Regions from separate parts of the Arthrobacter sp. R4 genome, predicted to be linked through region 3. Evidence: riboswitches for the same ligand, from Rfam matches in the RefSeq annotation. Region 3 holds a riboswitch; each other region holds the start of a gene.
The links. A riboswitch is a leader RNA that binds a small molecule or an ion and turns the genes downstream of it on or off. The one in region 3 is predicted to bind cyclic di-AMP.

Region 1 (2,194 bases), on a different contig from region 3:
GCCGCTGAACTCGAAACCCGCAAGCTCAAGGCTGCCGGCAACGAGGTCGAAGCAAAGGCCCTGGCAGCAGCCAACACTGCCAAAGGCAACGCCGAAACCGAGATCAACAAGATCCGGGGCCTTGCTGAGGCTGAAGTAACGAAGTCCAAGGGTATAGCCGAAGCCGATGTCATTGGCCTGCGTGGTACGGCTGAGGCAGGGGCCATCGAAGCCCAGGCCAAGGCGTACAGCGAGTTCAACGAGGCAGCCATCCTGAATAAACTTCTGGAGGTTCTGCCTTCCATCGCCCGGGAAATCGCTGCGCCGATGAGCGCCATCAGCAATATGACGGTCATCTCCAACGACGGCGCCGGCCAGGTGAGCAAAAATGTTTCCTCGGGTGTCCAGCAGACGGCACAGATGCTCAAGGACACCACCGGGTTCGACGTCATCGAAATGCTTAAGAACTTTGGCAATTCGGCCCCCGCCGCGTCCACCCGAGGCACCGGCAACGGCGCAGTCAAGGAACAGGCCGGACCACAGTGATCACTCCCGGACCGGGGGACGGGTTCGCCGGATAACCCGGCCGGAACCAACAGAACGCCGCGGAACCCCTTGCGGGTCCGCGGCGTTCTGGTGTCTTCGTGGCTACGTCTTCTAAGGGGCCCTGGCTCAGTACCAGTTGTTTGTGGCGCGGAAGTCGAGGGCTTTTGCCGGGGAGCCGTGGCGCTCCTTGATGTAGCTCAATCCTCTATCCACCTGGCTGGGACGCCATTTTACTGACGTGTCCCACAACTGGTTCAGGGCATTCATTTGTTCCGCGCCCCATCCATACGATGCCAGGCGGGCGATGGCATACGAGCGTGTGTCGACTGCTTCTTCTGAGGCGCCCCCTGTAGCCATAGCAGTGGGCGAGGGCGGGAGCGACGAGGCTGTTGGTGTGGGTGAGGTTGCCGGAGCCGGCGCCGTTGGGGGCGCCGCCGGTGCGGGCCCAGCCGACGACGTCGGCGCGGCCGGTGTGGCCGATGACATGACCGGTGGCTCGAGGACCACCGTGGGCGCCGGGGATGGCGGAACCGTGGCGGGCGATGCCGCGGGCATTCCGTCCAGCGTGGGAGCGTCCACTGGCATCGGGAGGTCGGCCACGGCTGGCAAGGCAGAGGCGCCGGGATCCTCACCTGGCTGGGAATCATCGGTGTCCGGGGTGGCCTGTGCCGGTGCGGCGCCCGGCGCGCCCGGGGGAGTGGAGGCGGCTGGCTGTGGTGCCGCCCGTCCGCTGCTGTACGTGGGCAGCGTCCCCTTCGTCGTGTGGGGCGCATCAGTTGCGTCGGGGGCATCTTGGGCGGAGGACTCATTGCCGAAAAAGGGCAGCTCAGTGGCCTGGCTGGCCGTTCCGACCGCAAGCACTACGGCAAGGGCGCCGGTAACGACGGCCATCCGATGACCCATGACACGAAGCGAAGCGGCCCTCCTGAGGACGCCTTGGGCGTCGGACGTGAAAGCGGATGCAATCTGTGGGCTATGTGCTGTAGCCGGCCTGCTCCTTGGGGCCGCAACGGGTGTGGCCTCTGCGGACTTCCCAGCCGCTTCGCGTCGCTCCCGGGACCGTCGCGTCGTCTCCGGCGCGGCCGCGCTTCTCAGAGCTGACGTCGTGGGTGCTACAGCTGCAATTACTTCGGTTGCAGGTGACGCGGCTTGGGCCTTGGGTGACGATTCCGGGGCAGGCGGGACCTCAAAGGCCGGGCCCCTGACTCTTCTTCGGCGCAGTGGGGCAGATGCCGCTCCTGCCGGAGTCGGCGCGGGATGCGGCATTTCTGCCCCGGAACCGGTTGGGGTGGGTGGAGTGGAGATGACCGGCGCAGTTTCTGCGCGGTGTCGCCCGGCCCGAAAAGGGCGCGACTGATCCAGCGAACGGGACATGGTATTTGCCTCTCAACGCCTGCGAAGTTAGCTGTCGGGTTCGGAAGAGGTCAACCGGCCGGCACGTTCAGGCGTGACGGCTTCACCCCAAGGACCGCTGCGAAACGGCCCGAAGACTGTGGGTCCCCCGTCTCTGCCTTACTGTGTTGGGAGCCCGGGATGTGGCAGAGCTCGGCGTCACCCCGGACGCGGCCCGATCCAGATGGGCCACCCGAAAACCGTACAGGAACCACCCCCTTAAGTCACGTTTAGGTAACAGGAATGTCCGGAGTGGTGAGTCTCCTTGCTTGCCGAG
Region 2 (2,194 bases), on a different contig from region 3:
TCCCGCGCCTGTTGACTTCGGCAGCTACCGGACGTTCTGCGGAACCTGAGCGAACAAAAACGGGGGACGACGGCGACAGGCGGCTGGTTGCCGCCCGCCGCCGTCGAACCGGCCGGACTCACGCTACGCGGACGAAGGACGCTCCCGACAGCCAGCTGATGGAGTGGACTTCGGTCTTGTAACCGTCCACGCCGCCGCTAACAACCTGGCCATTGCCGGCGTAGACGCCCACGTGGCCGGCGGTGATGACCAAGTCACCGGCCGCAGGGGTGCCCACCACGGTGCCGTACGCGAAGAATTGCGTGGGTGCCAGGTCTCCCACGCTCTTGCCCACCGAGCGCAGTGCCTTCTCCACCATGGCGGTGCAGTCCTGCTGAACGCCGAGCTGCGAATAGGCGGAAGCCAGGATGGCAGCGCCGAGCGAGCCGGACGGTGCCTGTGCCGCCGGGGCGGCGGTGGAAGCCAGCTGGACGCCGGTGTTGGCCGGGGCGGTGGGCGCTGCGGCCGCCTTCGCCACCGGAGCCGGAGCCGGAGCAGTGTAGCCGGCACCCGGGATCTGGATCTGGTCACCGGGGTAGATGATGGTGGTCAGCGACAGGCCGTTCACAGCCAGGACGTCGTTCAGGGCCACGCCGTAGGCGGCGGAAATTGCGCCCAGGGTGTCGCCTGAGACGACCGTGTGGACGGTGGCTGCGGCGGCCGGAGCGGCAGCCGCGGCCGGTGCAACGGCGGCCGGTGCAGCTGCCGGTGCGCTGGTCTGGCCCTGCACATTGACGGTCCCGGACGAGTCCGGGCCGTGGACACCGGCCTGCGCCGGGGTGCCAACGCTAAAGAGCAGCCCGGACGCGGCAACTGCGGCAAGTGCGGGCCGGCCGAACGTCAGTGCGCGGGCTTTGGCCGAGGAAGACAGGCCAACCAGAACGGTGGGGCGGACAGAAGTCGCACGATGGCGTGCGGCAGTGGAGTTTTTTGACACGGGTAATCGCCTCTCCCATGCCTGCGGGGTGAGCTGTCGGGTTCGGGTCGGAGACACCCGGCCGGTTACGGCTCCGTACGGGACGGAGCAATATCGACTTAACCCCAAGGCTTCGGAACGAAGCCGTGGAAACGTGGTTCCCCCGTCCCTGCCAGTGAAAGTAACTGGGGTCCCGGTTCAGCGGCAGGGTTCGGCATACTGACGGGAATGCCCCGGCTTGAGCCAGGACACCGCTCGACCATAACCTCTGCTCTTTTGGAATGTCACATTCCGGTAACGGAATGTAGGCCAAAAAGCCACCTCATCTTCGGGTGGGGTTCTTCCCTGTGTGGAATGACGTTGCAGGTCAGGTCCCGATAGCGGTATATGCTGCGAAAGCTGGTGCCGCGTGATTGAAATCACGTAACAAAAGAGGCCGTCTTGCGTTTTGATCCTCAGATTGAGGCCTGATGCGTGGTAGTTCGGGCCTACCTTGGGGCTGCTGAGGGAGGGATCTCTGCTGGATAACAATGTTGGACCAGGATCCACAAGGCAAGAGTTTTGCCCGGTAAGCTCACCAACTATGTCCCGGTTTGCTCAAAGAATGAGGCTGCCTGCCGTTGCGGGCCTGCTGGCGGTTGTTTTGGCGGCCCCGCTCGCCATGGCGCCTTCGCATGCCGACGACGATACTCCGCCAGGCGGTTACCCCTCCTGGCAGGACGTGCAAAACGCCAAGCAAAGCGAGGCCGGTAAAGCTGCGGAGGTCACCAGGATCAACGAACTGTTGAGTGGGCTGCAGACGCAGGCTGAGGCGCTGGGCGGCGCTGCCGTGACGTCCGCTGCCGAGTACGCCGCGGCGGACGCAGCGCTCCAGGCTGCCAGCTCAAGGGTCGACGTCCTCACCGCACAGACTGAACGCGCCACGGCGGAACTCGGGCAGTACAAAAAGGAAATCGGGGCCCTGGCAGCCCAGTCGTACAAGACCGGCGGCACCAATATGGGATTCTTCGTAGCCCTCGACGCCGTCCAGACCAACAGCATCCAGGGTCTGAATATCGTCCAGATCGTCAGCGACAAGACCGCGGCACTGGTGAACAAATCCACGGCTGCCGAACGGGTCGCCAATGCCCTCGCCGATCAGGAAAGGGCAGCGAGGATTGAACGCGAACGGCTGTCAGGGGAAGCCAAGAGCAAGCTCGACGCCGCCCAAGCGGCCCAGCAGGCCATGTCACGGCAGGT
Region 3 (2,194 bases):
CTGACAGCCTTGGACACGGGGCCCAACGGGTTGGTGCGAACCGTTTGTGCGCGGTGACGCGCAGAATTATGGCGTGAAGACACGAAGGTAGCCTCTCCCAATGCCTACGAGGTGAGCTGTCGGATTCGGATGGGAGTTCACCCGGCCACGCCGCTTCCACAGGAAGCTTTGCGACTTAACCCCAAGGCCTTCGAACTTCAAAGGCCAAAATTGGTTCCCCCGCCCCTGCCAGACGATGTCATGCGAACGGACCTTGAGCGGTGGCAGAGCTAGGCAATCCACTCAAGAACGTCAACTTCGGAAAAGTTGACGCAAGTTAGACGGTACAGCAGTTCAGAGCGAATGTCACATTCAGGTCACGGCATGTCACGCAAATGTGAGAGTTTTCCATCAGTTGGGCTAGAGCCAGCCGGTGGGGTCAACGACTTCGCCATTGACCTGGACCTCGAAATGGAGGTGGCAGCCTGTGGAGGCGCCGGTGGTGCCGCTGAGCGCCACTACCTCACCTCGGCTGACCGTTTGGCCAACCTTGACGTTGAAGGAAGACAGGTGGTTATACGTCGTTTCAAGGCCGTTGCCGTGGTCCACGACCACGCGGTTACCTCCGCCAAACTGGTGCCATCCCGCAAAGGTCACAGTGCCGCTGGCGGCCGCCAGGACGGACGTGCCGCACTGTGCCACGTAGTCCTGGCCGCGGTGGAAGTCACCGGAGCCGCCAGTGATAGGACTCACGCGATAGCCGAATGGGGAGGCCGTAACCAGGCTCGCCAGCGGAGCACCGAGGCTGCCGGCGGAGGCGGCCCGGGTGATGGACCCCGCCGACTGGGCGCTCAAGAGTTGCTTGAGCTTGCCGTCCGGATCACCCATGGTGACTACGGATGAGCGGCTGAAGTCGATTTTTGCAGCTGCTTCGGCAGAGATTTCAGGCTGTGGAGCTGCGGAAACAGCCGATGTCTGCTGACCGGCGTCCGGCGTGGCCAGGACGGGACTGGTGGCAGGGACGGTGACTGTGAGCACCAGGCCGGTGGCCGCGAGGGCGATACCGGCCTTTTGGCCCACCCCACTGGCCGCTGCGAAGTCAGTGATTTGCCGGAAGGGTCCCCGGCGGCGGCGCGCATCGCGCTGTGGATCCCGGGGCCTGTCCGCGGCCACAGCTGCCGCAACGCGGGGCGCTGCTGCGGGGCCCGCTGCGCGGCGGCGGCCCCTGGAATTCTGCATGGTCAAGAACGGTTCCTCTCTGGAAAGCCTGCGAAGTTAGCTGTCGGATTCGGGTCAGAGAGTTCATAGACCCGGTCCGCCGTAAGCAAGCTTCGGCGCAGAGATATCCCGTGAGGATCCTTCGCTGGAAGAGGCTTGCTGCTGACGGACTTCACCCCAAGGCAGCCTTGCGACTGCCGGTTGTGGTTCCCCCGCCTCTGCCAGTTGGTGACTCGTACTACTGATCTGCTGGCAGAGCTCGGCTCCAGATCAGGTAACGCTTTTGTATCGACGCTTGGCGTTAACTATAGGCGATTAAGCCGGACAGTAACAATTCCGTTATCTTTGCTTAAAGCCTATTCATTGGGGTAATTCGTCCCCCGGACCCGGGCGCTTCGTCAGGGGTCAGCGGACGGATACGAAAACGTGCGCCGCCACTTCGGGAGGAAGCTCCAGCGCCCCTTCGATCCCGGGGACCCGGACCGAAATGTAGTCTCCCACGCGCTCCAGCGAAATCGGGGCGCCCGGCCGGATCCCGCCCTCGTCCAGCTGGGTCAGCAGCTCAGGGTCCACCTGGATGGGTTCTGCCAGCCTGCTGACAACCACGGTGGATCCGGGGCCATAGCCCTTCATGGCTTCCAGGAGATTAATCACACCGTCCGTGAAGGGCGACGACGCCTGGCCTCCCAATGCCGCCAGGCCGGGGATGGGATTGCCATAGGGCGATTCAGTGGGGTGGTTCAGCATTTCGTAGATGCGCCGCTCGACGCGCTCACTCATCACGTGCTCCCAGCGGCACGCTTCGTCATGGACGTACGCCCAGTCCAGGCCGATCACATCCGCCAGGAGGCGCTCCGCGAGCCGGTGCTTGCGCATGACCTCGGTGGCCCGTTTACGCCCGGTTTCCGTCAGTTCCAGGTGGCGGTCTCCGGAGACCACCACCAGGCCGTCGCGTTCCATCCGGCCAATCGTTTGGGACACCGTGGGTCCGGAGTGC
Region 4 (2,194 bases), on a different contig from region 3:
AACTCCAACCCCGGAACCGAGGTGGGCAGCGTGGGGCATGCGCTGAACCTCATGCTCGACAACGTGGCCAACGCGCTGCAGGCCCGGCAGCAAAGCGAGACCAAGGTACGGCAATTCGTTGCCGACGCGTCCCACGAACTGCGCACTCCACTCACCGCCATCCGCGGTTACACGGAGCTAATGCGGATGACCGAGAACTTCACTCCGGATGGCCGGAAATCGCTGGCCCGGGTACAGAGCCAGTCCGAGCGCATGACCACGCTGGTGGAAGACCTGCTCCTGCTCGCCAGGCTGGACGAGGGCCAGCCGTTGAAACTCAGCGAGGTGGATCTGACGCAGCTGGTGATCGAAACCGTCAGCGACGAAAAAATCATCGCACCCGGCCACAGCTGGCATCTTGAGCTTCCGGACGAGCCGCTTGCGGTCAATGCCGATGCGTCGCAGCTGCGCCAGGCGTTGGTGAACCTGCTGTCCAACGCCCGCAAACACACCGCTCCGGGCACAACGGTCACCACGGCCGTGATGAGGTCCGACGACGGCAGTGCCGTGGTGACAGTAACGGACGACGGCGCTGGCATCCCGCCGGAATTCGTGGACCACGTTTTTGCCCGGTTTGCCCGCGCAGACGCGGCGCGGACTGGATCTTCACGTTCCTCCGGCGCGGCGGCCTCGGAAGGGTCCAGCGGGCTTGGGCTGTCCATTGTGCAGTCCATTGTGGAGGCCCACGGCGGCAACGTGGAAGTGAACTCCCGGCCGGGTCGGACCCAGTTCACGTTGCGCCTACCGGCGATCAACGGCTCATAGCAAGGCAACGCACCGGCATCGTGATCTCTGTTACCAAAATGTGACTTAAGCGTCGCGCTCCTGTAGCGTCGATGGGGTGCGGTTCCCTTTGAGCCGCATATCCGGATGACGCCAAGCTCTGCCGCTTCCCGGATTCCGCTTGACCAGGCAGAGGCGGGGGACCCAGAGTCCCGGGCACTGAACTGCCCTTGGGGTGAAGCCAGCACGTGATCTTTCCGTGTGGCCGGATGCCCTCATCCGAACCCGACAGCTAACTCCGCAGGTGTGAGAGGCGATCCATCATGTCTGAATTCAAGGTACAAGCGCGCCCAGAGCGCGGTGCACATAAAGACAACGGCCGTGGCAAGACCGCGGCGCAACACACAAAAGCTTCGTCCCTGGGCAAGCGTGCAGCCGTTTTCGGTGCGGCCTGCGCCCTCCTCATCGGGGTCGGCGCAGCAGGCCAGGCTTCCGAATCCAGGACTCCGGTGGCGGTCAGCGGGACCCAGTCCTCGGCGGCAGAGCTAGAGTCCAACTTGAGGCTGGAAAAGGCCGAGATGCGGGCCAACCCGGCCCCTGAACCAGCTCCGGCCGAGATCAGCGTTGCCCCGCAGGCCGCCGAACCGGCACCAGCACCGGCACCCGCACCAGCACCGGCACCCGCACCGGCCCCCGCCCCTGAGCCCGCACCGGCCCCCGTCGTCGCCGTCAACGATCCGGCCGGGGCCCAGGCCTATGCGGCGAGCCAGCTTGGCAGCTATGGCTGGTCAGCCGACCAGATGCAGTGCCTGCAGACGCTGTGGACCAAGGAATCCGATTGGACCACCACGGCCACCAACGCGAGCAGCGGCGCGTACGGCATTGTCCAGTCGCTGCCCGCCGAGAAGATGGCGAGCGCCGGCGCGGACTACCTCACCAACTACCGCACGCAGATCAACTGGGGCCTGAACTACATCCAGGAGCGCTACCAGTCGCCGTGCGGCGCGCTGAATTTCCACTTGTCGAACAACTGGTACTAAGCCCGTAATTGCGGCTTCCGCATCCGAAGCAGCAGGCCCTGAATCCCCCGATTCAGGGCCTGCTGCTTTTGGCGTTGTATGTTCGCGGGGCCGGACTTCCCTGACCTGCGGCACCGGGCCATACTGGGGCCATGAAATTCACCACGACTATCCTGGGCAGCGGCAACAAGGCTGGTATTGAGGTTCCGGAGGAGGTTGTGACTGCCCTGGGCGCAGGCAAGCGCCCGCCGGTAGTGGTAACCATCAACGGCAAGAGCTACCGGAGCAGCATCGCGGTGATGGGCGGGCAGAGCCTGGTTGGGGTGAGCACCGCCAACCGGGAATTCACCGGCGTAGAGGCTGGCGACACTGTTGAAGTGGATCTGGAACTCGACACGCAGCCCCGGATCATT

Region 1: it holds a riboswitch for cyclic di-AMP, as region 3 does, so the genes downstream of both, ACLKOZ_RS06405 (hypothetical protein) here and ACLKOZ_RS00330 (M23 family metallopeptidase) in region 3, are expected to answer to the same signal.
Region 2: it holds a riboswitch for cyclic di-AMP, as region 3 does, so the genes downstream of both, ACLKOZ_RS06430 (LysM peptidoglycan-binding domain-containing protein) here and ACLKOZ_RS00330 (M23 family metallopeptidase) in region 3, are expected to answer to the same signal.
Region 4: it holds a riboswitch for cyclic di-AMP, as region 3 does, so the genes downstream of both, ACLKOZ_RS08695 (hypothetical protein) here and ACLKOZ_RS00330 (M23 family metallopeptidase) in region 3, are expected to answer to the same signal.

What each region holds. Positions count from the first base shown of each region.
Region 1 is NZ_JBLWIJ010000010.1:123,221-125,414, forward strand. It holds gene ACLKOZ_RS06400 (flotillin family protein) at 1-525, shown strand, start outside; gene ACLKOZ_RS06405 (hypothetical protein) at 652-1,416, opposite strand; cyclic di-AMP (ydaO/yuaA leader) riboswitch at 1,902-2,062, opposite strand.
Region 2 is NZ_JBLWIJ010000010.1:129,706-131,899, forward strand. It holds gene ACLKOZ_RS06425 (protein adenylyltransferase SelO) at 1-49, shown strand, start outside; gene ACLKOZ_RS06430 (LysM peptidoglycan-binding domain-containing protein) at 119-976, opposite strand; cyclic di-AMP (ydaO/yuaA leader) riboswitch at 980-1,181, opposite strand; gene ACLKOZ_RS06435 (lytic transglycosylase domain-containing protein) at 1,560-2,194, shown strand, end outside.
Region 3 is NZ_JBLWIJ010000001.1:66,587-68,780, reverse strand. It holds gene ACLKOZ_RS00335 (C40 family peptidase) at 1-17, opposite strand, end outside; cyclic di-AMP (ydaO/yuaA leader) riboswitch at 88-251, opposite strand; gene ACLKOZ_RS00330 (M23 family metallopeptidase) at 400-1,218, opposite strand; cyclic di-AMP (ydaO/yuaA leader) riboswitch at 1,229-1,441, opposite strand; gene ACLKOZ_RS00325 (metal-dependent transcriptional regulator) at 1,603-2,194, opposite strand, start outside.
Region 4 is NZ_JBLWIJ010000013.1:48,702-50,895, forward strand. It holds gene ACLKOZ_RS08690 (sensor histidine kinase) at 1-804, shown strand, start outside; cyclic di-AMP (ydaO/yuaA leader) riboswitch at 921-1,080, shown strand; gene ACLKOZ_RS08695 (hypothetical protein) at 1,086-1,802, shown strand; gene ACLKOZ_RS08700 (YdeI/OmpD-associated family protein) at 1,934-2,194, shown strand, end outside.